3 regions of the Agarivorans sp. OAG1 genome follow, and region 1 is predicted to be linked to each of the others. Evidence: predicted binding sites of a transcription regulator. Region 1 holds the regulator's gene; each other region holds the start of a gene.
What was found. Region 1 encodes LexA, which represses DNA repair genes until DNA is damaged. Its sites were predicted from a motif close to TACTGTATNNNNATACAGTA; they were not measured.
Positions count from the first base shown of each region.

Region 2: a site for LexA is predicted at 1,738-1,757, ahead of imuA (translesion DNA synthesis-associated protein ImuA). Genes of this name have one in related genera too.
Region 3: a site for LexA is predicted at 2,448-2,467, ahead of OAG1_RS10090 (YebG family protein). Genes of this name have one in related genera too.

Region 1 is NZ_AP028990.1:378,463-388,838, reverse strand. Features, by position in the region: gene cyoE (heme o synthase) at 1-346, opposite strand, end outside; gene OAG1_RS01815 (COX15/CtaA family protein) at 324-1,340, opposite strand; gene OAG1_RS01810 (hypothetical protein) at 1,357-1,860, opposite strand; gene OAG1_RS01805 (SURF1 family protein) at 1,857-2,585, opposite strand; gene OAG1_RS01800 (DUF2909 family protein) at 2,578-2,781, shown strand; gene OAG1_RS01795 (cytochrome c oxidase subunit 3) at 2,778-3,653, opposite strand; gene OAG1_RS01790 (cytochrome c oxidase assembly protein) at 3,637-4,215, opposite strand; gene ctaD (cytochrome c oxidase subunit I) at 4,217-5,809, opposite strand; gene coxB (cytochrome c oxidase subunit II) at 5,821-6,888, opposite strand; gene lexA (transcriptional repressor LexA) at 7,219-7,866, opposite strand; gene OAG1_RS01770 (cytosolic protein) at 8,137-8,475, shown strand; gene OAG1_RS01765 (Crp/Fnr family transcriptional regulator) at 8,717-9,295, opposite strand; gene OAG1_RS01760 (hypothetical protein) at 9,417-9,944, opposite strand; gene OAG1_RS01755 (alkyl sulfatase dimerization domain-containing protein) at 10,006-10,376, opposite strand, start outside.
Region 2 is NZ_AP028990.1:2,067,646-2,078,021, reverse strand. Features, by position in the region: gene OAG1_RS09505 (DUF1853 family protein) at 1-573, shown strand, start outside; gene fbp (class 1 fructose-bisphosphatase) at 576-1,586, opposite strand; gene imuA (translesion DNA synthesis-associated protein ImuA) at 1,808-2,434, shown strand; gene OAG1_RS09490 (DNA polymerase Y family protein) at 2,462-3,844, shown strand; gene OAG1_RS09485 (error-prone DNA polymerase) at 3,844-6,903, shown strand; gene OAG1_RS09480 (CDP-alcohol phosphatidyltransferase family protein) at 6,940-7,575, shown strand; gene OAG1_RS09475 (SDR family oxidoreductase) at 7,725-8,495, opposite strand; gene OAG1_RS09470 (FadR/GntR family transcriptional regulator) at 8,949-9,668, opposite strand; gene OAG1_RS09465 (sodium:solute symporter family protein) at 10,145-10,376, shown strand, end outside.
Region 3 is NZ_AP028990.1:2,213,893-2,224,268, forward strand. Features, by position in the region: gene OAG1_RS10075 (MlaD family protein) at 1-1,168, opposite strand, end outside; gene OAG1_RS10080 (paraquat-inducible protein A) at 1,161-1,763, opposite strand; gene OAG1_RS10085 (paraquat-inducible protein A) at 1,747-2,187, opposite strand; gene OAG1_RS10090 (YebG family protein) at 2,481-2,741, shown strand; gene OAG1_RS10095 (GAF domain-containing protein) at 2,746-3,225, shown strand; gene proQ (RNA chaperone ProQ) at 3,307-3,936, shown strand; gene prc (carboxy terminal-processing peptidase) at 3,963-5,975, shown strand; gene OAG1_RS10110 (exoribonuclease II) at 6,043-7,968, opposite strand; gene cobO (cob(I)yrinic acid a,c-diamide adenosyltransferase) at 8,100-8,696, shown strand; gene OAG1_RS10120 (L-serine ammonia-lyase, iron-sulfur-dependent, subunit alpha) at 8,878-10,161, shown strand; gene OAG1_RS10125 (hypothetical protein) at 10,243-10,376, shown strand, end outside.

The DNA of each region.
Region 1 (10,376 bases):
TGACAAAACCCACCACCGATAACAGTGAGGCCCATAGCAAGGCCTGCCAATTGGCTATCGCACCAGTGGGTAAAGGGCGTTTGTGAGTGCGCGCCATTGCGGCATCTGCTTCACTATCAATGTAGTGATTAAAGGCGGCAGCGCCCGCAGCCATTAAACCGATGCCTAAGTTACCTATTAGTAAAGCTTGCCAAGGCGGCAAACCAGAAGTTGCCAAGCATGCTCCTACCACCGCAGTGAGCACAATAAGGGCGACCACTTTGGGTTTGGTAAGTTTGTATAAGGCGCGCCAATTAATGCCTTTGTTGAGTGAACTTGGCGGGTTAAGCGTGTTCAACTTCGCCATAATGCGTCTCCTTTTGCTCAACGAATGTTGCTACGGCCGCACCCTGATAGTGAGCCAAGATTAAACTGATCAAACTTAACAACAGCATGGCAGCCACTAAGTTATGCGCCACAGCTATCGCTAAGGGAACCTGCCAAAGCACGTTGGCAACGCCTAAACCGACTTGAGTAAACAATATAAAAATCAGCCTAGAGGCGCGCCCTCGTTCCATATCACTATGTCGTCGCTGAATGTAACTTAGCGCCAGAATGAACAAGTAAATGGCTGTTACGCCTGCCCAAATACGGTGGGTAACATGAATGGTTTTACGTTGTTCGTGATTAAGCACACCAAATTCGTAATCATTGCCAGTAGCAAGCGGCAGAGGATCAAATGCATCCAACTGATAAGAGCTTAGCCACTCTTCATGGCAAAGCGGCAAGCCCTGACAAGAAATGGCCGAGTAGTTAGCCGATGTCCAGCCACCTAATGCTATTTGCACTACTAGTACCAACAAACCTAGCCACAACCAGCGGCCACTTCGTTGAGGCTTAGCTACAGGACGTTTTGCAATCATCAACCACGTAAACAATAAAGCCAGCATTGAAAAGCCACCCAACAAGTGGCCCATAACCACAATGGGCATTAAACCAAGTGTTACCGTAAGCATGCCTAATATGGCTTGAAAGCCAATAAGCAGCACCGAGGCTAGCGCCCAAAAGCGGTGTTGCTTTTGCCAAAATGCCAGCGCAGCTAGTCCCACCACTAGCAAACCTAAACCGCCAGCAAAGTAGCGATGAATCATCTCATTCCAGGCTTTGTGGGCTTCTAGCGGCCGCTCAGGATAAGCACTAGCCGCGTGTTGAATATGCTCTTCACTTTGTGGAACCACTAACTGCCCATAACAGCCAGGCCAATCGGGGCAACCTAAACCGGCATCAGTTAAGCGGGTAAACGCACCTAAACCAATGACAACAATGGCAAGTAAAATAGCGGCAATTAATCCCTTTTGCATATGCTGTCCTTAAACTCTATTGAAACCGCGAGTTTTTAATCAGTCGCTTCAAATCGGTGATTAGCCCTTTGATCTGCTCATCACCTTGAGCGGGTTGGTAGCTCAATATCACCCAACCTGTTGGGTCTATCACTAACCACTGTTGATCGTAATCGGCCAGTTGTTGATTAGCTTGTCCCAACCTCATTTGCTCAAGTCCATCGTTTATTTGATTGAGCTGTTCGCCGGAAGTAAGGGCAACTTTTTGAGTTTGCTGTTTGGCGATGCCCAAAGCTAACCAAGCATTATTGAGTTTGCCAAGCTGTTGCAAACAAGCTTGCGAGCAGTCGCCATCAATAACCTGAGCAATCGACCACTTACCTATGGGATAGTTTTCCAACTGTCTTGGCGGCTCCATCCACTCCCCATGGCTAAGTGCACCCGGTTCATACCAACCCATTTTAAGTACCACCCAAGCCAAAATAAGCGGCACTAAAAATACCGAAGCAAGTAACAACATGGTTTTTTGGTGACTTCTCATAAACCTTCCTTGTTTCTATTTTGCACGCAAAAATAAACGGTTAAGCCAGCGGCAACTAAGGCCATTAACAACCATTGCAGCGCATAACCTTGGTGCTTTTGCGGCGATATTGACACTAACTGTTCAGAACTATGCTCAAGTTGGCTATCTAGCACAAAAGGCAACAATTCAAGATTCCAATAGTCGGACAAAGCCGCAATATTGATTTGCTGAACCCGCAGTCCCTGCGGAAACTCTTCTAACCAGTGCTGCTGATTAAGTACCACTGGCAAGCTGATTTCTCTTAATCGATAGCGCGAAGGTAGCTCTTGAGCACTTATTGCTTCTGGTAGCAAACGCCTATCTGTTCCTGCGGGCTGCCAAGCAAGACGCACTAGTACATTGCCTTGAGGGGTATCTGCTAAGGTATAGGCGTCGTACCCCACTACTCCTTCATTTACTTTATTGTCTAACCACAAAAATTTACCCGAACTTGCAATGTCACTTAGCGTAACTAATTGAAACGGCTGCACACCCGAAGCAAGGGCCTGTTCTAAGCTGGTTTCGAGCTGTGATTGCTGCTGGTATTGATCTAATAACTGCTGTTTTTGTTCACTGCGTTGCCATTGCCACAAGGAAAGCTTGACCATTAGCCCTATCAGCGCAACCATAAGTACAACAAACAGTATCAAGCGGTAAGAAACTGTTTTTTTATCAGCCTGTTGAGAGAGCTTAGTTATGGTCATAAAACTGCTAATTACCGCGTTAATCCTGTTTGTAGTGGTGAACATGCTGTTTGCTTTACGGGTAATGCTAAAGGGCGGAGAAAAACCAATGACCCATTACTTAGGTAAACGCTTAATCTTTAGCGTGTTGGTTATCCTATTGGTTTTACTCGCCATGGCCTTGGGCATCATTCAGCCCAACCCACGCCCTTACTAAAGCACATAGACAAAAATAAACAGACACAACCACACCACATCTACAAAGTGCCAATACCAACTCGATGCCATAAATGCAAAGTGACTCTTACCGGTGAAGTGGCCTTTTAGTACCCGCAAAAACATCACCGTAAGCATGATGGCGCCTAACGTAACGTGTAAGCCGTGAAAACCCGTGAGTAAGAAAAAGGTATTGCCATAAATGCCTGAATCAAGGCGCAAGCCTAATTCCTGATACGCGTGAATGTATTCTTCAATCTGGAAAAATAAGAAAGCAAAACCTAGCACCAAGGTAATGGCTAACCACATTTTAAGTGGCCCGCGTTTATCTTTTTCTAAACTCACATGAGCAAAGTGCAATGTCACTGACGAAATCACCAGTATTACGGTATTCAATAACGGCAAGCCAAACCAGCCCATCGCTTGGGTTGTTGTACCGCCGGGCGTTTCAACTAGCGGCCACATGGCAGTAAATTCTGGCCATAACACCGCGCCAGTCATTTCATTATTACCAGCACCGCCCAACCAAGGCACAGCAATCATTCTGGCGTAGAATAACGCTCCGAAAAATGCACCAAAGAACATTACCTCAGAGAAAATGAACCAACTCATGCCTTGGCGAAAAGAGCGGTCCATTTGGGCACTATATAAGCCATCCATACTCTCTTGGATAACATTGCCAAACCAACCAAACATCATGGTAACAATTACCACAAAGCCACATGACAATATCCAAAGGCCGTAGCTTTGTTCACTGCCCATTTGTTGAACAGAAAAACCAGCGCCCATGGCGATTAGGAATAAACCCACCGCGCCAACAATTGGCCAAATACTTTGCGCAGGAACGTAATACTTCTCATAAGGCTGCGTCATTGCTCACCTCTCCATCAGCACTTACTTGTGCAGTTTCAGATTCAATCGGCTCGCCCTCTACGGCAAATAAGGTGTAAGCCAAAGTTAAGGTATTTATATCTTTAGGTAACTCAGGATCTACATAGAAGAACAATGGCATGTCTTGTTGCTGACCCGGAGCTAGGGTTTGCTGCTCAAAACAAAAACAGCTGACTTTTTTTAGATGATTGGCCGCCAAACCAGGGCTAACCGAGGGAACCGCCTGCACCGTGCCACGTTTGGGAGTAAGGTTACTAGCACTAAAATCAACCTGTAGAGTCTCACCTGGATGGACTTTTACTTGGTTAACCTTAGGGCCAAACTTCCAATTAAGCCCTTGCGGTACATAGCTAATAAACTCCACGGTTACGGTGCGCTGTTGGTCGGTAACAAGGCTTATTTCACTGGCTTCTGTAGCTGTTTTGCCGTTAATGCCAGTAACCTGACAAAATACGTCATACAGTGGCACTAAGGCGTAACCGAAGCCGAACATAGCCACTACTACAAGCAGCAGCTTTGTGACTAAACGGCCATGGCCAAGCATATTATTTAATCTCCGGCGGTGTAGAGAAACTGTGATAAGGCGCTGGCGATGGCAATGCATCCCACTCTAAGCCCTCTGCGCCTTCCCAAGGTTTAGCCGGCGCAGGTTCACCGCTTCTAATACACTTAATCACCATGTACAAGAAGATGAACTGCGACAAACCAAAGGCAAAGCCACCAATACTCACAATAGCGTTAACATCGGCAAACTGCAGCGCATAATCTGGAATACGCCGTGGCATGCCACCTAAGCCTAAGAAGTGCATAGGGAAGAACAACACATTTACCGAGATAAGCGAACACCAGAAATGTAGCCGGCCCAGGCCTTCGTCGTACATATTACCGGTCCACTTAGGTAGCCAATAATAAGCAGCAGCCATAATCGAGAATACCGCGCCTGTTACCAGTACATAATGGAAGTGCGCCACCACAAAATAAGTGTCGTGATATTGGAAATCCACCGGCGTAATCGCCAACATCAATCCCGAGAAACCACCGATGGTGAAAAGCACAATAAAGGCCAGTGCGAATAACATCGGCGTTTCAAAGGTCATTGAGCCGCGCCACATGGTGGCCACCCAGTTAAATACCTTCACCCCAGTAGGTACCGAGATCAGCATGGTACAAAACATGAAGAACAACTCAGCCGCAACAGGCATACCAGTAGTAAACATATGGTGCGCCCACACAATGAAGCTTAAACCAGCAATAGATGCTGTGGCGTAAACCATCGAGGCATAACCAAATAACCTTTTACGAGAGAAGGCTGGAACAATCGCCGAGATAATGCCGAATGACGGCAAAATCATAATGTAAACTTCGGGGTGGCCAAAGAACCAGAATATGTGCTGAAACAGTACAGGGTCTCCCCCGCCGGCGGCATCAAAAAACGACGTACCAAAATACTTATCTGTAAGCACCATGGTCACTGCACCTGCTAATACCGGCATCACAGCAATCAACAAAAATGCGGTAATAAACCAGGTCCACACAAATAGCGGTAACTTCATGTAAGTCATGCCGGGTGCACGTAAGTTCATAATGGTTACAATCACATTGATCGCCCCCATAATCGAACTAATCCCCATAATATGCACCGAGAATACAAACAAAGCGGTACTGTCTGGACTGTAGTTAGTAGAAAGCGGCGCGTAGAAAGTCCAACCAAAGTTAGGGCCACCACCTTCCATAAACAACGAGGCCAACAGCATGGTGAAAGCAAAAGGTAAAATCCAAAAGCTCCAGTTATTCATGCGTGGCAAGGCCATATCTGGCGCGCCAATCATCATCGGAATCAGCCAGTTAGCCAAACCGGTAAAGGCAGGCATCACTGCACCAAACACCATGATTAAGCCATGCATGGTGGTCATTTGATTGAAAAAGTTAGGTTCAACTAACTGTAAACCTGGTTGGAACAGCTCGGCGCGGATCACCATCGCCATTGCGCCACCGGTAATAAACATGGCAAAACTAAACCACAAATACATTGAGCCAATGTCTTTGTGGTTAGTGGTTAATACCCAACGCATTAAACCGCGCGGGGCACCGTGATGGTGCTCATCATGGTCAGCATGAACGTCACTAATCGTGCTCATTATCTCTCTCCCTACTGCGCTGCGTTTTGCACGGCCACAACATCCTTGGCCTGCACTAAATCACCGGTATCATTACCCCAAGCGTTACGCTCGTAAGTAATTACGGCAGCCAGCTCTTTTAAACCTAGCTGTTTACCAAAGGCTTGCATCGCAGTGCCCGGTACACCATTCACAACTACTTCAATATGTTTGCCCACATCACCAATAGCGATTGGACTGTCTTTCAAGCCAGGGAACACACCTGGTAAGCCTTCACCGTTAACTTGGTGGCAAGCCGCACAGCTTTTGTCGTAGACTTTTTTGCCCAGCGACATCAGTTCGTCTTGCTCCATAGTCATAGCAACCAGCTCTAACTCTTGGGCTTGTTTGGCTTGATAAGCGGCTTCTTCCTCGGCTAACCAAACATCGTAATCGGCCTGCGTTTTAGCGATAACCACAATCGGCATAAAGCCGTGGTCCTTACCACATAACTCAGCACACTGGCCGCGGTAAATGCCGGGTTTATCAATGATGGTCCAAGCCTCATTAATAAAGCCGGGGTTGGCGTCTTTCTTCACTGCAAAATCAGGTACCCACCAGGAGTGGATAACATCTTCCGAAGTCATCAAAAAGCGCACTTTTTTATCGATGGGCAATACCAGCGGTCGGTCTACCTCAAGCAAGTAGTTTTTGCGTTTTTCCAGCTTGCCGTTAACTTCATCCATATCAGATGCCAGCACACTGTAGAATTCCAGTTCACGGTCAAAGTATTTGTAATGCCACTTCCACTGGGAACCTGTTACTTGAATCGTGATATCGGCATCGGAAGGATCTTCCATGGCCAGCAGGGTTTTAGTGGCAGGAATCGCCATCCCTATCAATATAATGAAAGGAACGATGGTCCAAATAATTTCTACTTTGGTACTTTCATGAAATTGAGCCGGCTTGGCCCCTTTAGATTTGCGATGATGAAAAATAGCCCAGAACATGGCGCCAAACACCAGCACCCCAATAGCACAACAAATATAAAAAATTGTCATGTGCAGGCCATAAACCTGCTCACTAATGGCGGTAACACCCGGACGTAAGTTGAATGACATTTCTTGCGCAAATACTTGCGACGAAAAGAATGTCAGCATTATTAGCTGAATCCATCGGCCCACAGCGCTCTCCTTTGCTAGTAGCCAACGACAACAACTCTCCAAACTAGGAAAGTAGCTGCAGAAAAAGGGAAATCCCCCACCCCAAAAGTAGTAGACAGCAACAGCTAAATACAAGCTACTGCTTATAAATTAACCCCTAAGTTAAAGAAATGTAAATATATTGTTGAGATTTTTATGGATAAACACAAAAGATGTGATGCTAACGACAAAAGCCCAAATCGGGCTGATTTGGGCTTAAAAAGGGCGGAACTTATTGCTATGTAAGGCTTACATCCAATCGGCAGTGCGAATAATACCTACCGCTAAGCCTTCAATTTCGATGCTTTGATACTCTAAATCAACTTCAATAGTTGAGAGCTCTTCATTTTCTGGATGCAAGTAAACCATTTTACCGTCGCGTTCAAAACGCTTAACCGTAACATCGTCTTCTAAACGTGCCACCACCACTTGCCCATTATGAACATTATTGGTTTTGTGCACCGCTAACAAGTCACCATCCATAATGCCGATGTCTTTCATACTCATTCCCTGCACCCGCAGTAAATAATCAGCATGAGGATTAAACAAGTTAGCATCTACCGCATAGTGCGACTCTACATGCTCCTGCGCCAAAATAGGCTCGCCTGCAGCCACTTGGCCGATTAAGGGTAAACCGGGTTCTAAGTCTTCGGCCACTGGCTCATTAGCGCTGGCTGGCAAATACTCTTCACTAATGCGAATACCGCGCGAAGCTCCAGGGATCATCTCAATAGCCCCTTTCTTAGCAAGTGCTCGTAGGTGCTCTTCTGCCGCATTAGCGGAACGAAAGCCTAATTCTTTAGCGATCTCTGCACGGGTTGGCGGCATACCCGTTTCGGAAATATGACGACGAATTAATTCAAATACTTCTGTTTGACGGGGTGTTAAGGGCTTCATATTCTACCTGTAAGTTTATACAGCACACTGTTAGTATATACAGCATGAGCAATGAAGCAAGGATTTATCTAAATCAGTGACTTATTGTAGTGTAGGTTTCAGTTTCATTGGAATTCTTTCCGCTACTTTGAAACTACACCCCATATTTTGAGAGACAGATTGCAATGTGATGGAAACTGAACAAAGTTACCACCTTTAGCAACTAAATCTCTACTACGCTCTTCCCCTGATAGTGATAAAATCGCCGCATTAAAATTACCGAGAAACTCTATGTTTATCCATCATGTTAACGGCATCGACTGGCTGGTGATTACAGCTTTTGAAGAACTGAAAACACTGTTTATCGAAGAAGCGGCTGCGATCCCCTCATGCTTTTCTACTGCCAGCGAGCTGAGCCTAATTGATCAAGCCAAGCGCACGCATGGATATTTGCCGACATTCAGCGGTATTATCACCGATACTGGCACTTTTCAAAGCCAATATAACGAAGAAGATTTAAACCCACAGCTTGCCTGCTTAGTGGAGGGACGCGGACGGGTGTTTATCTACCACGGCGGCTTTGTCGCTTTTGTGGATGACGAGCAAACCTTTATTACTCGATTGGACTGACAATAATTTAGGAAGTTGAAATCGACGAATTGGAACCGCTAGCTAGGAATAGGAAAAACTGGGTTAGAAAGGATTGTGAAAATGCTATTTTTCACAATGATGCATCACATTCGAACATAAGAAAAACTGTAATATCTCGGCCCAACACAAGCTCCTGAGAGACCTAAACAGTAATTAACATTAAGGTGTCTTACTCGAGAAAGCATGACTCTCACACCGTAAACAATATTAAGCACTTGGCTTAACTAGTTAGATCCTTTTCAGCGATCCGATACCCTGGATGTGCTTTGTCGATAATGCCATTAGAAATCAGCGTTTTTAGTGCACTGCCCACAGTGTTTCTAGACATATTAAGTAACGATGCCAAGGACAGTATATTGATAGGTAATACATCATCTTGGTTTAGATCACTAAGTACCTCTAGGGCTTTGTATACCTTTTTCTGAGGAGGACGCTCAGAGCTAAGATGAAACAATCGGCTTAGTGCTCGCTGCTTTTTAGCCATAGATTGATTCAGCATCTGGTTAAATTCTAGAGAGCTAGCAATAAGGTTTTGCGCTTTTTTGAAAGACAAGGTTAACACTCGGCATTCGCAAGATGTGTTGATGTCTAAGGGCGAATTGCCTCCCATAAAAAACTGAGTCTCGTTTAAAATAATTCCAGGATAAATAATATTAACGTACACCCCAGAATTGCCATTACCCGCTTGGTGAAAACCCAGTATCCCCGTAATTAGAAAGGTAATAAATTCTGACCTTCCATCCTGAAAATAGATGAAGTCACCTTTATTTAGTTGCTGCACTTTTCCTAATTTAATCATTTCTTTAGCAAGTTCTTGGCTGGTTCCGTATCTCCTTATAAGTGTATTTTCAACCAAGCTATATGTGGCTGTACGCATAGCTGTTAGATACCACTCTTTTAGTACAAATTAGGTAAACCCATTAGTTAATGCGATGAACAAACCGACATGACTCGTCACCTTCGGTAAGTAGTGCGATGATCTCGACCTTGTAATTGGGGTTAATGGCACAACCGGTAGCATTCTCCATTGCCGACACAACGTGCCGACAAAACTCGCCACTGCATTTAGGATCTTGTGACTCTCGCATTAAATCTTCGCAAGCAACACATGCAGTTTCGACCCTAACCGGATCTCCATTCGCATCGACTTCCCAATGCCCTTCTACCCCAAATATTGGATCTTCATAATCATGGTAAGAGCCAATAGCGCGAGCAGAGTGTTGGTCAATATTCATTTTCTTAACCAAATAAGGAGCGCGATACTTCCCATACTCGCTAAGCGCGGGGATCCAAAAAGCTTGCCAGGCACCCAGTCCTTTATTCTGATATTGCTTTACTAAGTGCTTTACCAGAGCGGTGTTCCCTTTACGCAATAACCATCTCATACTGCAACTATGCTCTGCTAGGCGCATCATGCTGTGCAGGTAAATAGCAAATAGCTTCTTCATCGATACACTCCTCTATCTTTACACAAAAGCCCACGCACAATGCGCAGGCTTTTGATTGAGATTAGTATTCGCCAGTTAGCACTATTGGCAGCTCAATTTTACCTTCTAAGGCTAGAGCATGGGTAAGCATCCAATTACGGGTATTAGATGCCGATGCTTTCTGGGCCATAGCGCGCAAAGAGTCAGCTTTCACTTGTTTTGCCTTTTCTTCACCAGCGCGAATTGCATAAGTGGCAAGTTGAGCAGCCCATTGATGGTCATTGTCTGCTTGAGCTTGTTTAGCCAAGTTAATCACTTTGTCTAATCCGCCCATCGCTTCAACCATCTTGGTTGCTTCTAAATCTCTTGGCAGTGGGTGAAGGTCAATTGAATCATTGCCAAACCAATGCATAACATGGTTGTAGTAACGACGAACGTGATAAGTCCACTCAC
Region 2 (10,376 bases), 1.7 Mb from region 1:
AATGTCGCTGTGCAACAACATGGGCGAACCCAAGGCGCTATCGACTTTTTGCTGGTAAACCATCAGCAGCAACAAATAGAGCACTGGGAGCTAGCGGTGAAGTTTTACCTAGCACGCAATGCTTCACCTTGCGCTTCTGATTACTTGGGGCCCAATCAACAAGACAGACTAAGCAATAAGCTCAGTAAATTACTGCTCAAGCAAATCCCTTTAGGTAAACACCCACAGATCCAAGCATTAGCCCAAAACTATGCCAACTACTCTTTTAAACAGCGCATTGTGTTGCCTGGGTATTTGTTTAAATTGGGCAATGATAGCCACCCCACTCCACAAAATTTGCATTGGTATAGCCTAACTCAATGGCAGGCAATGCAAGCTCAGGGGTGGTATATATTAGCTAAGCAGCAATGGCTTAGCCCTAACGCTTATTCACTAAGCAAAGCTGGTAATGTAGTAGATGTTTCACGAGGCCCTGTACAACTCTACTTACCAGAGCAAGCTAAGCAGCAGGAAAAGCGTATCTTTGTTTGCCCTGATGATTGGCTCATCAGGGCAAACAATATTAAGAGCTAGTTTTACTGTTCTTCAGATGAATACTCTCGCATCATCTCTTCAACGGTTTCAACCATATGTTTACTGCCACAGAAGAAGGGAACCCGCTGATGCAGCTCTTCTGGTTCAATATCCATAATACGAGTAAAGCCATCACTGGCCTTGCCCCCTGCTTGCTCAATCAAAAAGGCCATCGGATTACATTCATACAATAAACGTAACTTCCCTTTAGGTGCAGAGGCCGTTGAGGGGTAGATGTAAATTCCGCCTTTTAGCAAGTTGCGGTGAAAATCAGACACCAAAGATCCAATGTAACGCGAGGTATAAGGTCGATTGGTTTCTGGTTCAATTTCTTGGCAGTACTTTAAGTACTTCTTAACCCCAGTTGGGAACTTAAGGTAATTACCTTCATTGATTGAGTAAATTACCCCGTCATCAGGAATGGTCATATTCTCATGAGAAAGGTAAAACACGCCTAACGATGGATCACAAGTAAAACCATGTACCCCATGACCTGTGGTATACACCAACATCGTCGACGAACCATATACCACATATCCTGCAGCAACTTGGCGATGACCCGGTTGTAAAAAGTCCTCTAATACTGCTGGCGCACCACAAGGGCTGATACGCTTATAAATTGAGAAAATGGTCCCAACCGACACATTTACGTCAATATTTGAGGAACCATCTAAAGGATCCATTAGTACAACGTATTTACTGTCGATAGAACGAGCACTGTCAAAACTAACAAACTCATCTTCTTCTTCGGAGGCTACGCCACATACCTCACCACGCGCTTCAAGCGCAGCTTTAAATTTCTCGTTCGCATATAAATCTAATTTTTGTTGCACTTCTCCTTGCACATTTTCTACGCCAGTAGCGCCGATAATATCAACTAACCCTGCTTTGTTGATCTCACGGTTAACTACTTTAGCGGCTAAACGAATAGCCCCTAATAGCTGAGTAAGCTCCCCTGTGGCATCGGGAAACTGGTGTTGTTTTTCTATTATGTATTCACCAAGAGTTATCATTTTAATCCCTATTTATTAGCACGCTTCCTATGAAAACCTTTTCAGCCTTCAATGTTATTTTGCAAGTATTTACGAAAAATTACTAGCACATCAGTTTAATTGTCATACATATAAAGCAAAAAAAACATTTGCAAAATCTCCAAACAAAGAATACTGTATATGCATACACTGTATAAAAACACAGTTAAACTTCGACATTGACTTAGAGCATGGAGCGAACAATGGCACAACAAATTGAACAACTGCTACAAAGCAACAAGGTATGGCAAGGCAGCCAATGGCAACACAGTCATCTTGACGTTCATTCAAGTGGCTTTGCACAACTCGACCAACAACTACCTAACCATGGTTGGCCACAGGGCGGCATCACCGAGGTGCTGTACGAAAAACATGGCATTGGCGAGTTACAATTATTGCTTCCTGCTCTAACTAAGCTTAGTCAACAATCACGCTGGATTATTTGGGTTGCACCACCATTTATGCCTAATGCCCCTGCACTACAACAACACGGCGTAGATATTAGTAAAGTCATTGTTATTCGACCTGAGCAGTGTAGCGATGCCCTGTGGACCATTGAGCAAGCATTAAAAAGTGGCTCTTGTAGCGCAGTATTAGGCTGGTTAGACGGCTTAGATTTAAAAGCCAGCCGCCGCTTGCAGTTAGCAGCAGAACAAGGAGATTGCTTAAGTTATTTATTTAGACCGCTACAGCAACAACAGCAAAGCTCTAGCGCCAGCGTAAGAATGGCCTTGCACCCTAGCAAGTCACCAGAACACATTAACTACCATCTGCTAAAACGTCGTGGCGGCGCCCCGCTCTATGAGCAACACATTCCACGACTTAATTAATGCCGATGCCTTTTATGCAAGTGCAACATGTATTGGATTTACCTTGATTTTCCCCAGCTCGCGTTGGACCTACTACAACGCGAGCACCCCAGCCAACAAGCCTTGGCAATACATCACAACAAGCAAATTATTCAGTTAAACCAAGTTGCACATAATTTGGGGGTGTATTTAGGCTGCTCACTCAATACGGCTTATCAGCTAGCACCTCAGCTTTGCTTATACCAACAAAGCGATTTATCTTGCGATGCTTACTTTATGGGTTTAGCTCAACAGGCTTTGCACTATTGCGCTCAAGTCGCCACTCATCCCGACAATGGCTTATATATAAGTGGTGCCGGTATGCATACCATTTACCCTAAACCAGAACAGCATGTGTCTAAGTTGGTACAACACTACCAGCAACAACAGCTTAGCTTTCGTATTGCCCATGCCCATAGCGCGATAGCTGCCCGCTGGTTAGCTCGTTCGCAAGATATCAAGCAAGCAGGGTCGGGAATTACTCAGCTAGCCGATTTACCACTGAACTTTAGCGACTTACCCTCTCACCAAATCACGGCTTTACAAGCGATGGGCTTATATACCATTAAACAGCTTAATGGTTTACCTCGGCCAGAGCTGCGTAAACGTTTAGGCGAAGATAGCCTAGCGTTACTCGATCAAGCTAATGGACGATTAACGACTCCACTGCGCTTCATCACTGCACAAGCCCATTACCAACAACGTTTTCCTTTGTTAGCCGAAACCCACACAATTCAAGGCCTAATGTTTTCACTAAAACAGGCTTGCCAACATTTTCAGCAGTGGTTAAGACAACACCAGCTTTGCAGCAATATATTGGTACTGCATTTAAATTTTAGAGATAAACCCAGCGAACAGATCATCTTAAAAAGTGCTCGTTTATTACAAACCAGCCAAGATTGGCTAGCACTATTTCGTTTAAAGTTGGAATCTACTCGCCTAGCAGCTGCGGTGATTGAATTTAGCTTAGATTCCCAAGCTCTTTATCCCCTTGGTCACCAAATCACCGGTTTGTTTGAACAACAGCAACCCATTGGTGATAGCTTACTGTTTGACCAATTAAGTGTGCGCTTGGGCGAGCAAGCGATTAGCCGCTTAAGCTGCCAAGCAGATTTTCGCCCCGAATTTGCCAGCCAATATCAGCCTTTGTCTCAGCATGAGACGCTTAATTACCCTAAACAGTTTGCTCGCCCCTGCTGGTTACTGCCACAGCTAAAACCCATCAATATTGAACATTACACCCTACTCTCTGAGCCCGAACGCATCGCTAGCGGGTGGTGGGATGAACAAAGCATTAACCGAGATTACTACATGGCGCAAAGTCCCAATCAAGGCCTGGCTTGGGTATGCCAAGAAAAACAACAGTGGTATCTACATGGCTGGTTTGCCTAATGAATAACACTCTTTTCGCCGAGCTTAATGCCCAGAGTAACTTTAGTTTTTTATACGGCGCTTCACACCCAGAAGAAATGGTAGAACAAGCCCAGCGCTACGGCTATCAAGCCATTGCCATTACTGATGAATGCTCATTAAGTGGAGTTGTTCGAGCTCATCAAGCCGCTGAACCATTAGCCATTAAGCTTATTGTGGGTAGCCAATTTACCACCGATGAACAATGCCAATTGGTGGTTTTAGCTAAAAATCTTAAAGGTTATCAGCAACTTTGTCGCTTTATTACCCAAGCAAGAAAGCACAGTAAAAAAGGCAGTTATCAAGTCACACTACAACAATTTGATCAACGACTTAACCAATGCTTACTCTTGGTTAAAGCCACTCCTGCGCTACAAGCAACACACCTTAAGCTGCTGCAGCAACAATTATCTCAAAGCCTCTATTTACTGTTACATAACGACTTATCTCAACCCACTAAAGTGCTAAACAGCTATCGGCAATTAGCCAAGCAACACGCAATTCCCTGCCTTGCATCCATTAACCCACGCATGCACTTGGCTAATAGAAAGCGCTTAGCCGACATTCTTGATGCCATTCGCCAACACAGCACAGTGCAGCAAGCCGGTTTTTTATTAAGCAGTAATGCCGAACGCCGCCTATTACAGTGGCCTCATTTGCAACAGCGCTACTCTAGTGACGAGTTAGCCCTTAGCACTCAACTTGCTGCGCAATGTTGTTTTAGTCTTAATGAGATCCGCTACCAATATCCTAAAGACAATGTACCCGCAGGTTACAGCGCCCAGCAATACCTGCGAGAACTTGTTGAAACAGGCATACAACAGCGTTTTGGTGAGCAGCTTTCTGCTGAACTACGAGCGCAAATCGAACATGAGTTGAGCTTAATTAGCGAGCTCAATTACGAACACTACTTTCTCACTATTTACGATATTGTGGCCTACGCACGGCAGCAAAACATTCTCTGCCAAGGGCGAGGCTCTGCCGCCAACTCAGTAGTGTGTTATTGCTTGCATATTACCGAAGTTAACCCCAGCCAAGTGGGCTTACTGTTTGAGCGCTTTATTTCTAAAGAACGTAATGAGCCACCAGATATCGATGTCGATTTTGAACACCAGCGCCGCGAAGAAGTCATTCAATACATTTATCAAAAATACGGCCGTGAGCGCGCTGCTTTAGCTGCCAGTATTGTCACCTACCGCACCCGCAGTGCAATTAACGAAATAGGTAAAGCCTTAGCTATTCCTGCGCATATACTACATGGCCTTAACCACAATATTGACTGGCGTGATGGCAGTAACTCAACCAGCCAAAAAATTGTTCAGGCTGGCCTATTACCAGAAGCTAATGCACGTAATTTTGCTGAACTAGTGGAACAACTACGCGGCTTTCCTCGTCACTTGTCACAACATGTGGGCGGTTTTGTCATTGCCCAAGACAAGCTGTGTGACTTAGTCCCCATAGAAAATGCCGCCATGGCCGATCGCACTATCATCCAGTGGGATAAAGATGATTTAGAAGCACTACATTTAATGAAAGTAGATGTACTGGCTTTGGGAATGTTAAGCGCCATTCGCCGCTGCCTTGCCAGCTTAAGCCAACGGGAACAACGCACCATTAGCCTTAGCGATATTCCACAAGATGATAGCGCCACTTACGACATGTTATGCAAAGGCGACAGTGTGGGCATTTTCCAGGTTGAGTCACGCGCACAAATGAGCATGTTGCCACGGCTAAAACCTCGCAACTATTATGATCTAGTGATAGAAGTAGCGATTGTTCGCCCCGGCCCAATTCAAGGCGACATGGTGCACCCTTACTTGCGCCGACGTAATGGCGAAGAGCCGGTAGATTACCCTAGCCCAGAAGTAGAAGCCGTATTAGCGCGCACCCTTGGCGTGCCAATTTTTCAAGAACAAGTAATTAAGTTAGCCATGGTAGCAGCAGGATTTAGTGGCGGCGAAGCAGACCAACTGCGTCGCGCTATGGCCACTTGGAAGCGCAACGGCAAACTAGCCTACTTTCGCGATAAACTCATCAACGGCATGCAACAGCGCGGCTACCCTGTCGCATTTGCTGAGCGTTTATTTTCGCAAATTCAAGGTTTTGGTGAATACGGCTTTCCCGAGTCTCACTCAGCCAGTTTCGCCTTACTGGTTTACATTTCGTCTTGGCTAAAATGCCATGAGCCAGCGGCATTTTGCTGCGCACTGCTTAATAGCCAACCCATGGGCTTTTATAGCCCTAGCCAATTAATTCAAGATATACAACGCCACGGAGTGAGTATTCTGCCCATCGACATTAACCAAAGCGATTGGGAACATAGCCTCGACTACAGTCAAGATCCTAAGGGCGCAATTAGATTAGGATTAAAACAAGTAAAAGGACTAAACAAACAAAAGTTTGCTCGCTTATTAGCAAATCGACCGAGCCAAGGTTTTAGCCAACTCGGTGAATTAACCCAGCAACTCGACAAAACCAGCTTAGAGTCTTTAGCCACTGCCGACGCTTTTGCCTGTTTAGCTGGGCATCGCCACCAAACCCGCTGGCAAATGAGCGGTACCGAGGCCCCCTTACCACTATTTGCTATGCCCAAAGAAGCACCGGTAAACTTAACTGCACCTAGTGAAATAGAAGATATTCGCCAAGACTACCGCGCAACGCGGGTTAGTTTACGGCGACATCCACTGCATTTATTACGTGAACACCAAGCATTAAAAAATTGTTACTCACAAGCGCAATTGCATCACTGTAAACACGGTCAGTTAGTTAAGGTGGCAGGTTTAGTGGTGGGTCGGCAACGGCCAGGATCTTCAGCCGATGTCACCTTCGTCACCTTAGAAGATGAAACGGGCAACAGCAATGTGATAGTCTGGTCAGCAACGGCTAAAGCGCAGCGCCAAGCTCTTATTTCTTCTCGTCTTCTAAAAGTACACGGACGATTAGAACGCTGCGATGAAGTGATACATATTATTGCAGGGAAGCTTGAAGACTGTTCGTGGTTACTCGCCGATTTATCGGTACGCTCGCGAGACTTTCGCTAAGCATGCGATAGATAAACAACAGCAAATAGGACAACAATGTTAGACCGTTACGCCATAAAAATTATAAAAGCACCATTAGATTACAGCGCTAAACAACTCGATAATGCCGGTTTAAGCGCCAATCAAATTACCCTTATTGGTTTTTTTATTGGTTTAAGCGCCATCCCTTTTCTCGCTTTTCAGCAATACCATGTTGCCTTGGCGCTTATTTTACTCAACCGGACTTTTGATGGCTTAGATGGCGCATTAGCGCGCCGACAAGGTTGCAGTGATTTTGGCGGCTACCTCGACATTGTTTGCGACTTTATTTTTTACTCCGGCATTGTGTTAGGTTTTGCGCTAGCAGCTCCCGAGCAAAATGCCGTTGCGGCCAATGTACTTATTTGGACCTTTATGGGCACCGGTTCAAGCTTCTTAACCTTTGCGATTATGGCCGCTAAGCGCAACATTGATAACACAGTGTATCCGCATAAATCCTTGTATTATTTAGGTGGTTTAACGGAAGGAACAGAAACTATCGCCACCTTTGTACTATTTTGTTTGTTCCCACAGCACTTCGCTAAGTTGGCATTTATATTTGCCGCTTTATGCACCATTACAACGGTAACTCGAATACTGGCAGCTAAAGCCACATTTACCGACAATGGCGACACGAGTGATACCGCAGCGTAAACAAAAAACCGGTAATACTCTGTATTACCGGTGGCAACTTGCCAAACTAAGCGTCAAAACAATAACAGGCAGAAATTATTGTTCACCAAACACTTAGCGGTTTATGTAACTTAACAGCGCGAATCACTGCGCTAAGCCTTAGCGCAGCACTACTCTGCAGCTAGGCTGTTATAGGCATTAATACTCATACCCGCGGTAAAGCCACCATCTACCCCTATCGTTTGTCCGTTAACAAAGGCACAGTCGGGAGCGGCCAAAAAGTGAATAATGGCAGCAACCTCTTCCGGCTCGGCGATACGACCCAACGGCACTGCTTTATGCTCCATGCGTAGTTGAGGTTCACCACCTTCAGCTCGCGCCATTGGTGTATCCACCGAAGTTGGGCAAATGGCATTCACCCGAATATTTTGCTCACCTAATTCCAAGGCTGCGGTTTTAGTTATCCCCAATACCGCCCACTTAGAACTTACATAAGGGGCTAAGTAAGGCACACCTTGCACACCCGCAGCAGACGCAACATTTACAATGCTGCCGCCTTGGCTCATGTACTGTGTGGCGTGTTTAATGCCATATACCACACCCATGGTGTTCACATTAAAATTGAAATCAAAGTCTTCTTTTTCAGACTCAAGCAATGTGTTGTAGCCGCGATTAACCCCAGCGCAATTAACAACGATGTCGATTTTCCCGCATAAATCATTGGCGACAGCCATTAAGTTGCGAACGGAGTTCTCATCTGACACATCGGTTTTTACAAAAATGCCGCCAATACGTTCCGCAAATTCGATAGCATTTTTTCGCCCGGCAATCACTACAGTTGCACCCGCTTTTGCCATACGCTCGGCTGCTGCTGCACCAATACCAGAAGTGCCACCGGTAATTACCGCTACTTTACCGTCTAAATTAAATAGTTGATTCATCTTTTCACCTCTTATCGTTTGTGCAGCTCTATGCCGCCTTGAATAACGACAAGTTACCGAAGTTGACCGCTCTAACAGAGTTACACACTGGAACCTTAGGTAAGTTACCTAAGCAAAAAGGCTTGAATGCAAACACCGGTAAAAGTACTACAAAACCCCACGTCGCAAAGTGGATCAAACTTACCCAATCGAACAAATAACCAACTTATTCAGTAGTTTATATAAAACCTCAAATTTAAACGGAAAATTGTAGATAAATGGCCAGCAAAAACTGTGAAACATAAGCGTCAAAAAATAGCGAAATAGCTAGGATGGATTAAGCGAAAAATAAATGGCTGATTAGGCATTCAACTCTAACTCCACCTAAAAAACCTTTTCTTTTGTAATACATGAAATTTATAGATAGGCACAAAAAAGCCTCGCACTGCGAGGCTTTTTTTAGATTATTTGACCTTAAGCTACATTTTCTTCTGGCAATCGGTGGTTGCTGTTATTGAGCAATGCCAAGTTTGCTTCGCGGGCCTTTTCCGGGTCGCCAGCCATAATTGCTTGGTAAATAGCAGTATGCTCTGACATACAAGTTCCGCCTTCTTTAGAAGAATGCTGGAAAAACCCAATGAACATTACCTGCAATACATTAGCAAAAGGAATATAAAAGCTATTGCCAGTGGCTAAGTATACTGTGCGGTGAAACTGCAGATCTGTTTCTACCCATTCACTTTGGTCTTCACTCTTGGCGATTTCAACCATACGCTGATAATACTCAGACAATTTCATCCGCTGTTCAGCACTGGCATTAATAGCAGCTAACGCAGCAGCTTCTGGCTCTATAGCACGACGCAAGGCTAAAAACTCGGTGAGTGTATCGCTTGTTTCGCCCACACCAGACATCCAACTCAACAGTTGAGAATCTAACATATTCCAATGTTCACGACTTTTAACTCGTGTACCAATTTTGGGGCGAGATTCCAGCAAGCCTTTAGAGCTTAAGTGCTTAATTGCTTCACGCAAAGCAGTTCTGCTTACGCCGAATTGTTCACACAATTCCATCTCCGATGGAATAATACTGTCTTGAGGAAGCGCGCCAGACAAAATACTTTTGGCAATCTCCCTTGCTACTTGTAAGTGTAAACTGCGCGAAGCGCCTTCAATCATTGCAAATTCGTTAGCCATAGGTGTCCTTTTTACTATCCTATGAATTCATCCATTCATATTAATTTAGTGCAGCAATTTCGATGCTGCCCGACTAATGTATGCCTACGTTAACAGATTTAAAAATTTACACTACCCGAATAACGATAGTGTTTTGATATTACTGTACTTTTTTCAATACACCCTAGGCTAAAAACAGCCAAAAACTGTCGCTAATTACCGACACTTGACTATTTATCGAACAATAAATGTATTACAAATTGTGAGGTTGATTGCAGCCACCAAATTGGTATTTTGTTACATTTCGTTTATTCGAAATCCCCTCCCCTAATATTCGAACTATCATTTGAGAGTAATTTGATGGGATCCAGATAACGTTTTCAACTGGATTACATATAAAAGTGAGATCGAAATCGCAGTTAGACCTATATGTCATACAATAATGCCATAGTGCTTGTTAAGGTAAGTGCATCTACTATGGAAGAGGAATAACAGAAATGGATTTAAACGTCCTGATTGTACTCATTTACTTTTGCTTTTTGATCGCCATTGGCTGGATGTTCAGAACATTTACCAATAATACCAGCGACTACTTTCGTGGGGGCGGTAAAATGCTCTGGTGGATGGTAGGTGCAACCGCCTTTATGACCCAATTTAGCGCTTGGACTTTTACCGGCGCAGCAGGTAAAGCCTATAACGACGGTCTTGCCGTTGCCATTATCTTCGTAG
Region 3 (10,376 bases), 1.8 Mb from region 1:
TAAAGCTAATGGACTTGCTTCCAACGGGAGGTTTTGGTGATGTAGTAAGGATAAACTCAGTTTGAAGCTCACCTTGCTCTGCAATCACTTCGATTTGTTTTGCACCAACTAGCGCACCAAGATTTTTAACTCCGTTTAATCCTATTTCAGGCTTTATCAGAACTAATTGGGTTGTATCGTTAAACAGATCTTCATACTTAGGCTCGACCAAGGCTTTCGCTAAAAAATGGTCGTGGCTTCCGGTATTCTGAATATCATTGATAAACCCTATTACCGCGCCGCGATAAACTAGCTTGCTGCGGTTTGCTGCAAGACCATGTTGTTGCTGCATGGTGATTTGAATCGCTTTACCACGTTGTGAGTCTTTAAGGTTGTCATAGAGGGTAAAGTTTTGTCCTTTATCTGCAATAGCAGATTGAACGGGGCTATCAAAACTGACGCCACCGGAAATCACGCTGGCTAGGCTTTCACTAGAGATTTGCATCCCATCGAGAGAGATATCAGCCTCAAAGCCGCTTACATTCCAAAACCGAGTATCAATTTTCACTAAATGGGAGAATTGCGGTTTGATTTGAATATCAAATTCTACATGGTGTTGATCATTTAATTGATAACGTTGTACTTCGCCTACTTTTATTTTTTTGAAGTAAACAGGGGAGCCAATATTTAGAGAGCCTAAATCGTTTGATGTAAGGCGTACATTCAAACCGTTACCCCTAATAATATTAGGAGGTTCATTAAGTGCAACAAAGTCGTCGCTAAATTTACCTTTGCCGGGGTTTAGTTCAATGTAGTTACCAGATACTAGCGCGTCTAAACCGCTAATCTCTGTAATCGACGCTTTGGGCGTAACTAGCCAGAATTGGCTATCTTCTTTTAGTAACTGCTCTGCTTCTCGTTTAACTTCTGCAACTACAATTACTCCTTCTAAATTAGGTGCAAGTTCTACCGTTTTCACTACGCCAATATCTAGACCTTGGTAAAACAACTGAGTTTGTCCGGCCGTGATACCTTTTGCGCTATCAAACACAATGTTGATTTTCACACCTGCTTCAGACCAAGCTTTGAATAGTAGCCAAGCACCTAAAAGCACGGCCAAAATGGGCAACAGCCAAATAGGGGAGATTACCTTCTCTTTTTTAAGTTCCGGTTTACTAGCGTTATTCAAGTTGTTTATCCCAAATTAGTCTTGTATCAAAAGATTTTGCTGCGAACAGAGTTAACAATACTACTGCGCCAAATGCGGTGGCGCCGGGTCCTGCTTCCACGCCCACTAAATTATTTCGTTCAAATACTGCAATCATGATAGACAGAACAAAAAGATCGAGCATTGACCACTTACCAATAATGTCAATTATTCTATAGATAACAATTCGTTGTCGATTGTTCAGATTCAAATTAAATTGCAGGCTCAATAAGATAACAACCAAGCCGACAAGTTTCATTACAGGCACCACAATGCTGGCGACAAATACCACTATCGCAATACCTACCATATCGTCCTTAATTAAGCTGATCACGCCAGACATAATGGTTTCGTATTGGGGGGCACCGCGAGTACTTAAAACGGTTATTGGCATTAAGTTCGCTGGGAACAGTCCTACAGTAGCGGCAATGATAAAAGCCCAACATTTTTGCATGCTTTGAGGGGTTCGTGAATGCACTCGCATATGGCAACGCTGACAGTGGCTTTGTTCTTCGGGCATTGACAGTTTGCAGTGCCTGCATTGTTTTAAGCCTAACTGTTTAGCGGATGTGTACATAACGCTCCCAGTATTCCGCTGGCTCTATACGCTGAATTAGGCGGGTAGAAAGTAGCAAGGTTATGCAGATACACCAAAGCCCATAGCCCAAATCGATATCTGCGTATTCTACTAGTTTCACCAAGGCTACCAAAAAACTAACGATATAGACTTCAATCATACTCCAGTGAATAAGATCGTCTTGAAAATGCAGCGCTGTTGCCAAAAAGGGAGCTTTCCAGCCTTTGCTTAAAGACAAAGAGGTATAACAGATTAAGCTGAATAGCAGAATTGGCGCAATGAAACTAGCTAGCACCACGCTGAACCCCACCAAATAATAGCCGTTTTCGAGTAACAACACGGTGCCGCGCAGAATATTGGCTGAACTAGGGATCCCAAGAAATGTAAAGCTTAACAGCGGATAAGTGTTAGCAAGCGTAACCATAATCAAGCACGTTAACGCTAAAGCAAATTGGCTAGAGAAACGAGCTCTACGCCCCCGCGCAAGTGTGTGTTTGCAGCGTGGGCATATTAATACGTTTCCAGCCCTACAATGTGCTTGGGTGTCGACCAACAAATCACAACTTGGGCAGATGGATAGCTTTGATAACTCAGAAGATTTCATACAGTACATATTAGCTAAGTCAGGCTAACTATGCTGTAAAAATTTGTCACTAGTAGTTTAAAAGTGAATGGTGCATACTACCCTGTATATAAAAACAGTAAATGGAGGCAGCGGTGGCTGTAATTATTAAATATGTCGTCGAACGTAACGGTGTAGAGAAAATGACTTTTAGTTCAAAAAAAGAAGCCGACAATTACGACAAAATGTTAGACGTAGCTGATCAGCTTACATTAATGATAAAGCATGCAGAACCTAAGATGAACGAGCAACAAGCCGAGAATTTAGGCTTTTACCTTTCTTCCCAGCGAAATGCGCTGCAACAAGTGCTCAAAGGCCAGGAGTTTGATGCATCGATGATTGAAGACGAGGAATAATGCAGTGACTGATATATCTTCACGTTATTTAACACTAGGTAAACAACTAGACGCTTTGTTAGATAAAGACTTACCTTATATTTCTAATCTAGCTAATTTTTCTGCCTTATTATGGCTCGAGTTAGAAGAGATTAACTGGGTAGGGTGTTATTTAGCCGATAAAGCTAAAAAACAGCTGTTCTTGGGGCCGTTTCAAGGTAAACCTGCCTGTACTTCAATACAAGTTGGTAAAGGCGTATGTGGTTCGGCCTTTGCGCAGCAGCAAACCTTCCGTGTTGAAAATGTGCATGAGTTTCCGGGGCATATCGCTTGTGATAGTGCTAGCGAATCAGAAATCGTAGTGCCTTTATATCTTAATGGTGAACTGTTTGGCGTAGTAGATATTGATAGTCCACGTCTTAATCGATTCGAGCTAAGTGACCAAATTGGCATCGAGTATTTAGTTAAGGTGTTGGAAAATAAACTAAGTGATGTGCATTTTTAATGGCTTTTCAATATACGCTCACTATAATAGCCGAAATCAGCCCTGTCGCTGTACCAGTAAAGATGTATAAGAAAGGTCATCATGGAACAAACTAACAAACTGAAAAATAGCAAAGAAGTCATTCAATATTTGGCGACACAATTCCCAAACTGTTTTTCTACAGAAGGTGAAGCCAAGCCGCTTAAAATTGGTATTTTTCAGGACTTAGCTGAACGTCTAAAAGAAGACGAGAAAGTAAGTAATACCGTACTACGTTCTGCTCTGCGTCAATATACGTCTAGCTGGCGTTACCTACATGGCGTAAAAGTTGGCTCTAAACGCGTTGACTTAGACGGTGTAGAGGGCGCAGAAATTGAACAAGAGCATGTAGAACATGCACAAAAGACCTTAAAAGAAAGCAAAGATAAAGCCTTTGCTAACAAAAAGGCTCAAGCTGAAAAAGCAGACAAAAACAAAGCTGCTGCACGTAAACCAAAAGCTGATTTCAAGCGTACTAGTAAACCTAAAACTAGCGACAGCAAACCAGCAGCAGAGAAGAAGCCGATTGAAAAAATCGACAGTAAAGATTTAGTTGCAGGGAAGGAAGTTCGTGTATTGGTTGGAAAAACGCCAATGCCGGGTCAGATCTCAGAAGTAACAAAAGATGGCATTGCTGTTACACTTAAAAGCGGTATGTTAGTTAAAGTTAAAGCAGAACATATCGTTGCATAATTGATTTAGTAGTGAGATAGGTGCCTATGAAATATTTGAGCCGTCTGTGGCTATTTTTTTTAACGCTTAGTTACTCAACTCTGTTGTTGGCTCAAACGCCTACATTAGGACAAGATGCGCTACCCACTTTAAGCCAGCAAAGCCAACATGCTACAGCGGCAAAAAGAATTAGCGCTTTATATACCCGCTCTCACTACCGCAGTGTTCCTTTCGACGATGAATTATCTAGCGAAATCTTCGATAAGTTTATTCAGCAACTCGACTACAACCGTAGCTTGTTTTTGGAAGAAGATTTTTTACGCTTTGAACGTTATCGCTACAGCCTAGATCAAGACATACCAGCAGGTAGATTGGAACCGCTTTATTCCATGTTCGACCTGTCGCTTAAGCGTCGCTACCAACAATTGGTTTACTCTTTACAAGTTCTCGACGAGCCAATGGATTTTACTAAAGACGAACAGTTTCAGTTTAATCGCAGCGAAGCTGATTGGCCTAAAACCCAAGCTGAGATAAAAGAACTGTGGCGCTTAAAAGTAAAATACGATGCGCTAAACTTAAAGTTAGCAGGCCGCGAACACGACAAAATTGTCGAAGTATTAGCCAAGCGCTATAACAGTGCGATTAAACGTTTAGTGCAAACCGGCAGTGAAGATGTTTTCCAAACTGCAATGAACGCTTATTCTCGCGCCATCGAACCACATACTAGTTACTTATCTCCACGTACTGCAGAACGCTTCAAAATGGAAATGAATCTTTCATTAGAAGGCATTGGTGCAGTGCTGCAAGGTGAAGATGAGTACACCGTGATTCGAAGTTTGGTTCCTGGTGGACCAGCAGCGCTGAGCAACCAACTAGGTCCAGAAGATAAAATTGTTGGTGTTGCTCAAGGTGAAGATGAAATCGTTGATATTATTGGTTGGCGATTAGATGACGTAGTTGATCTGATTAAAGGTCCTAAAGGCACTACTGTTCGTCTTGAGATACTTGCATCTGGTGGCAAAGTAGATGGTAAAACCAAAATCGTAGACATCGTTCGCGACAAGGTTCGCCTAGAAGACCGCGCTGCTAAAAGCGAAGTAATTGAAATTGAAGGCAAGAAAGTAGGGGTGCTTAATGTTCCTAGTTTCTATGTTAATTTGAGTGAAGATGCCAGCAAAGAGTTGCGTAAATTAGATGAAGAGAATATCAGTTCTTTGATTGTTGATTTACGTGGCAACGGCGGTGGAGCATTAACTGAAGCAACCGCATTAACCGGTTTATTCATTCCACAAGGTCCGGTTGTACAAGTACGCGATCAGCTTGGTCGAATTACGGTAAACAACGATACCAGTAATTCAGTCACTTACAGTGGCCCAATGGTTATTTTAATCGACCGTTACAGCGCTTCAGCGTCCGAAATTTTTGCCGCTGCCTTGCAAGATTATGGCAGAGCCATCGTTATTGGTGAGCAAAGTTACGGTAAAGGCACTGTGCAGCAGCACCGCGGTTTAGGTCGAATTTACGACTTGTACGAAAATGAACTTGGCCATGTGCAGTACACCATTGCTAAGTTTTACCGTATAAACGGTGGTAGTACTCAACATCGCGGCGTAATTCCTGATATCTCTTATCCTTCTGCCTTGTTGCCGGAAGAAACGGGAGAGAGCGTTGAAGATAATGCTTTGCCTTGGGATAAAATTAAAGCGGCTAACTATAAGTTGCTTGGCGATGTTAGCCCTTATATTGAAGCTTTAGATAAAAAGCATCAGGCTCGCATTGCAAATGATCCAGAGTTTCAATACATCATTAGTGATATAGCTGATTATCGTAAAGACAAAGATATGAAGTCGGTAAGTCTTAATGAAAAAGCGAGGATATCTCAGCGCGATGAAAAAGAGCAGAAACAACTTGCTCGCTTAAATGAGCGTTTAGTTCGCCTTGAACTGGAGCCTGTTAAAGACTTAGAAGACGCGCCAAAAGATATTGATTTGGATGATGCTTTTTTAACCGAAGCTGCAGAGATTGCAGTCGATTACTTAGAACTTCGTAATCCAAGCTAAACAAATCTAGTTATCGATAAAAAAAGCCAGCTAATCGCTGGCTTTTTTGTATTGGTTTGAAGCTTTACTAACAGGGGGCTGCAACGATCGATTGTTGTAGCTTTTTCACTTCTACAATCTTTACAGAGATGGTATCACCCACGCTATATTGTTTGTTTTTAGTGGATAAACGGCCCAACTCACTTTCGATGGTGAGCTCTTCATCTTTACCAGCTAGCTTGGTTTTTGGTACAAAAGCCGAGGCACCACTGTTAACTAGACGAATATTAAGGCCACCACGGTTTATATTGCTAACTTCTGCCAACAAACATGTATTTGGATCTTGTTCTGCAAAATACTCGCAATACAAGTAGTTGGCCATTTCTCGTTCAGCAAACTTTTGCTTCTTGCGATTATCACTTAGATGCTCAGAAAGCTCTTCAGATAATGGCGAATTAGGTGTTTCGCCATTAATCACCGATTTAATAAGGCGATGATTTAACAGATCGCTGTATTTTCGTATTGGAGAGGTCCAAGTTGCATACTTAGCTTCACCTAAACCAAAGTGAGGCAAGCACTTTTCATTGTAAACACCAAAATTAAAGTGGCGTTTTACCAACTGATCTAAGCATTTATCGCCAGTCGCTGCGATGGTTCTTCTTAGTTGGCAGAAGTAGTCGAGGTCATTGAGCTTTTCTCGCTCAACCGGTAACTCAAACTTGGCCAGTAGCTCTACTAGTCCGTCTAGCTTCTCTTCTTTAAAACCAGAATGACATGCAAACACTCCAAAGCCGAGTTTTTCATCTAGGAAGCGTCCGCCACAAATGTTGGCTGCCACCATTGCTTCTTCAATCATACGGTTTGCACTACGACGAGATTGACGAAGAATATCGATAACCTGACCTTTATTATCTAAGACAAACTCGTAGTCTGCTTGATCGCCAAACACCGAGGTGTTCTCTGCGCGCCATTGATTACGTTGCTCACTAAACAAGTTAAGTTGTTGTAAAGCTTCAGCTAGCTCAGCGTTTGTTGCGAGTTCAGTGGTCTTTTGTTCTATAAAGTCAGACACCTGATTGTAGTTTAGGCGATGTTTGGACTGAACAGTGGCTAAGTAAAACTCAGCATTTTCTTGTAACTCACCATCAAGTCCAATCAGCATTTCACATACTAAGGCTGGACGAACTTGATCTGCTACTAGCGAGCAATGTTCGTTAGCCAACTTACTTGGCATCATCGGCACAGTGCGTGCTGGTAAGTACAAAGTGAATGCTCGTTGTTTGGCAGCTTTTTCAAGTTCGCTTTCACTGTTAATGTAAGCACTAGGATCCGCTATAGCGACCTTTAACTTCCAATGTTCTGCTTCGCGCGTGATTGAGACTGCATCATCCATATCTTTGGTATTTTCACCGTCGATAGTGAAAAACAACTCGTTGGTTAGATCACGACGCTCAACTTCTTGATCAATAATCGCCAGGTCTTCAGTGAGTTCAGGCTGGTCCCAAGCTAATTGGTGCTTTTTAGTAGTAGCTTTCCATCGGGCAAAGTTATCGTCACTTTCTGCGATAAACTCGAAGATCTCGGCTTGGAAGTGTTGTTCTTTAAGTGCGTGTTTAACCAGTCTAGCTAACACCCAATCACCTTGTTTGATTGAGAATCCACTATCTTTTATCACTTTTGCACTTAACAACTGGTTGATCAATGGATGGTCAACCTGCAGCTTAGTGCGTTTATCAACAAACTTTACACGGGCCACAAAGGTATCTAAAGCGGCTTCCACCAGTGTTTCTGGCTCTGCTGCTTCTTTACCGTTATTTTCGCGAATAGCTGCGCTAATTCGGTCGCCGTGAATTAGCTTTTTCATCATTGGGGGTGAGATGAAATAGCTTTTTTTGTTGTCTGTTTGAAGGAAACCGAAGTTCTTCTCAGTAGCTTTTACTACACCTTCAACAGTGGGAATGGTCTCTCTAATTTGCTGCTTTAGTTGAGCCAATAGAGGGTTATCTTTAAGCATAAAGGCTTCCATTTTTTATCGTGAAAGCACTATACCCAAAGGTTTATCGCTATTCTAGAGAAACAGTACTGGTTTATTGGGTTTGGCTCGAGCTAAACTAAAAACAAATCAGTAACGAACAAAGAGCAGGGATGAGTAAAGATCAAGAAAAGCATCAGCAACGACAGGAAAAGTTGAAAGCAAGTGTGGATGCTAAAGTTGAAGATGCACAAATTGAAAAGGGCTTAGTGCTGGTTATTACCGGTAATGGGAAGGGTAAATCGACAGCTGGTTTTGGTAATGTTGCGCGTGCTACTGGACATGGTTACAAAGCAGTGGTGGCGCAATTTATTAAAGGCGGCTGGGAATGCGGAGAACGCAATCTTCTGCAAAACAACGGGGTAGAGTTTGCCACTATGGCAACAGGGTTTACCTGGGAGACTCAAAACCGAGAACTTGATACCCAAGCTGCGCAAGAAGTATGGCAACGCTGTAAGCAGTGGCTAGCTGATCCATCAATCTACTTGGTGTTATTGGACGAAATTACTTACATGTTAAGTTATGACTACCTAGATGTTGAAGAGGTTGTTGAAGCAATTAAGCAGCGACCTGCAGAGCAAACGGTAGTGGTAACTGGCCGTGCATGTCATCGCAAAGTGCTTGATATTGCAGACACCATTTCTGAAGTAAAAAATGTTAAGCATGCTTTTGAATCAGGAATTAAAGCTCGCCAGGGCATTGATTGGTAAATTTCTAAAGTGGCTTTAGGGCCACTTTCTCATCTATATTTAAATATACGAAATTATTTTCTGATATTTTTCTTTTTATTAGAAAATTAATTTAATATTCGACTTAACTATTAAAACTGCGCCAACTTTTTCTACAAACATATTTGTACACTGTATCAAACGCACTTAGCTGAGATAATCCATGAAACAGTGGCAACAATACATAGACTTAGTTCAATCTGAAGTGGTACCTGCATTAGGTTGCACCGAACCCGTTACTGTTGCGCTTGCTAGCGCTAAAGCTGCAGAACTACTTGGTGGTTTACCAGACTCTATTCAAGTTAAGGTAACTCCAAATCTTTACAAAAATGGCATGGGAGTATTTGTACCAGGCACTGGTAAGGCTGGTTTACCTATAGCTGCTGCTGTAGGTGCGACTGCTGGAGATGCGAGTAAAGGTTTGGAAGTACTGGCGACAATCTCGGAAGAAGCGCTTCGCAAGGCAAATCAAATGCTGAGTAAACGCCAAGTTAGTGTATCAATGGTAAGCAATGATGACGTGTTGTATACGGTGGTAAATGCCAGCCGCAATCAAGATAAGGTTGAGGTTTGCATAGCAAAGTCACATACCCGCTTTGAATATATCGTAAAGAACGGAGCAGTAGTGCAGCAAGCCAAAGCTGTACAATGTGTTCAAACCACTGAAACGAATCACCTTAAACTTTCAATAGAGCAGATCGTAGACTTTGTTGAAAACGTGCCGCTTACACAGATTGCCTTTATTAAACGTGCCGCTAGCTTAAACCGAGCGTTAGCTGAGACTGGGTTGTCGGGGAACTACGGCTTGGCGCTAGGCGCTAGTTTACAAGCGCAAGTGGAGCAGGGGCTACTTGCCGATGATTTGATAAATCGTGCAATGCGTTTGGGTGCGGCAGCATCGGATGCTCGAATGGGCGGAGCTCAACAAGCGGCAATGAGTAACTCAGGTAGCGGGAATCAAGGCATAGCTGCCACCATGCCGGTTGTGGCTTATGCAGAAATAAAGCAGCTAGATGATGATGCTTTTGTTCGTGCTTTAATGCTAAGCCACTTGGTTGCTATTTACGTTAAGTCGAAGCAAAACAAATTGTCAGCGTTGTGTGCTGCCACCACCGCAGCTATGGGGGGTAGTGCAGCACTCACTTGGTTGATGGGAGGTAAGTTGGGTGCAATTCATCGTGCAATTAACTCTATGGTTGGAGATGTTTCCGGGGTGTTTTGCGATGGCGCTAAAGCTGGTTGTGCAATGAAGGTATCAACTGGAGCCAGTAGTGCTGTTAAGTCTGCCATTCTTGCTGTTGCGGGTAGTAGCGTATCGGCTCAGCAAGGAATTGTGTTTGAATCAGCCGATGATAGTATTGCTCAGCTCGGAATTATGTCTAAAACTGCCATGCTTTCTACGGATGAAGCCATTATCGCCACCATGCAGAACAAGCAGGCTAGCTAAGCTTGTAAGTTAAAAGCAATTGGAAACCAAGCTTTGCTTTGAGATGGCGCTTTTGCTAATAAGATTTGCTAGTCTTAAACAATGAATTTATGGCACTTATTCCCAAAACAATTATTAGCAATTGAGCAAATACTGCTAATGCCGTATTTGCTTATTCCTGCCTATGGTTATTTAGTTTTCGTGGCAGTTGCCAAGGTAAACCTTCGTAGGCCTTT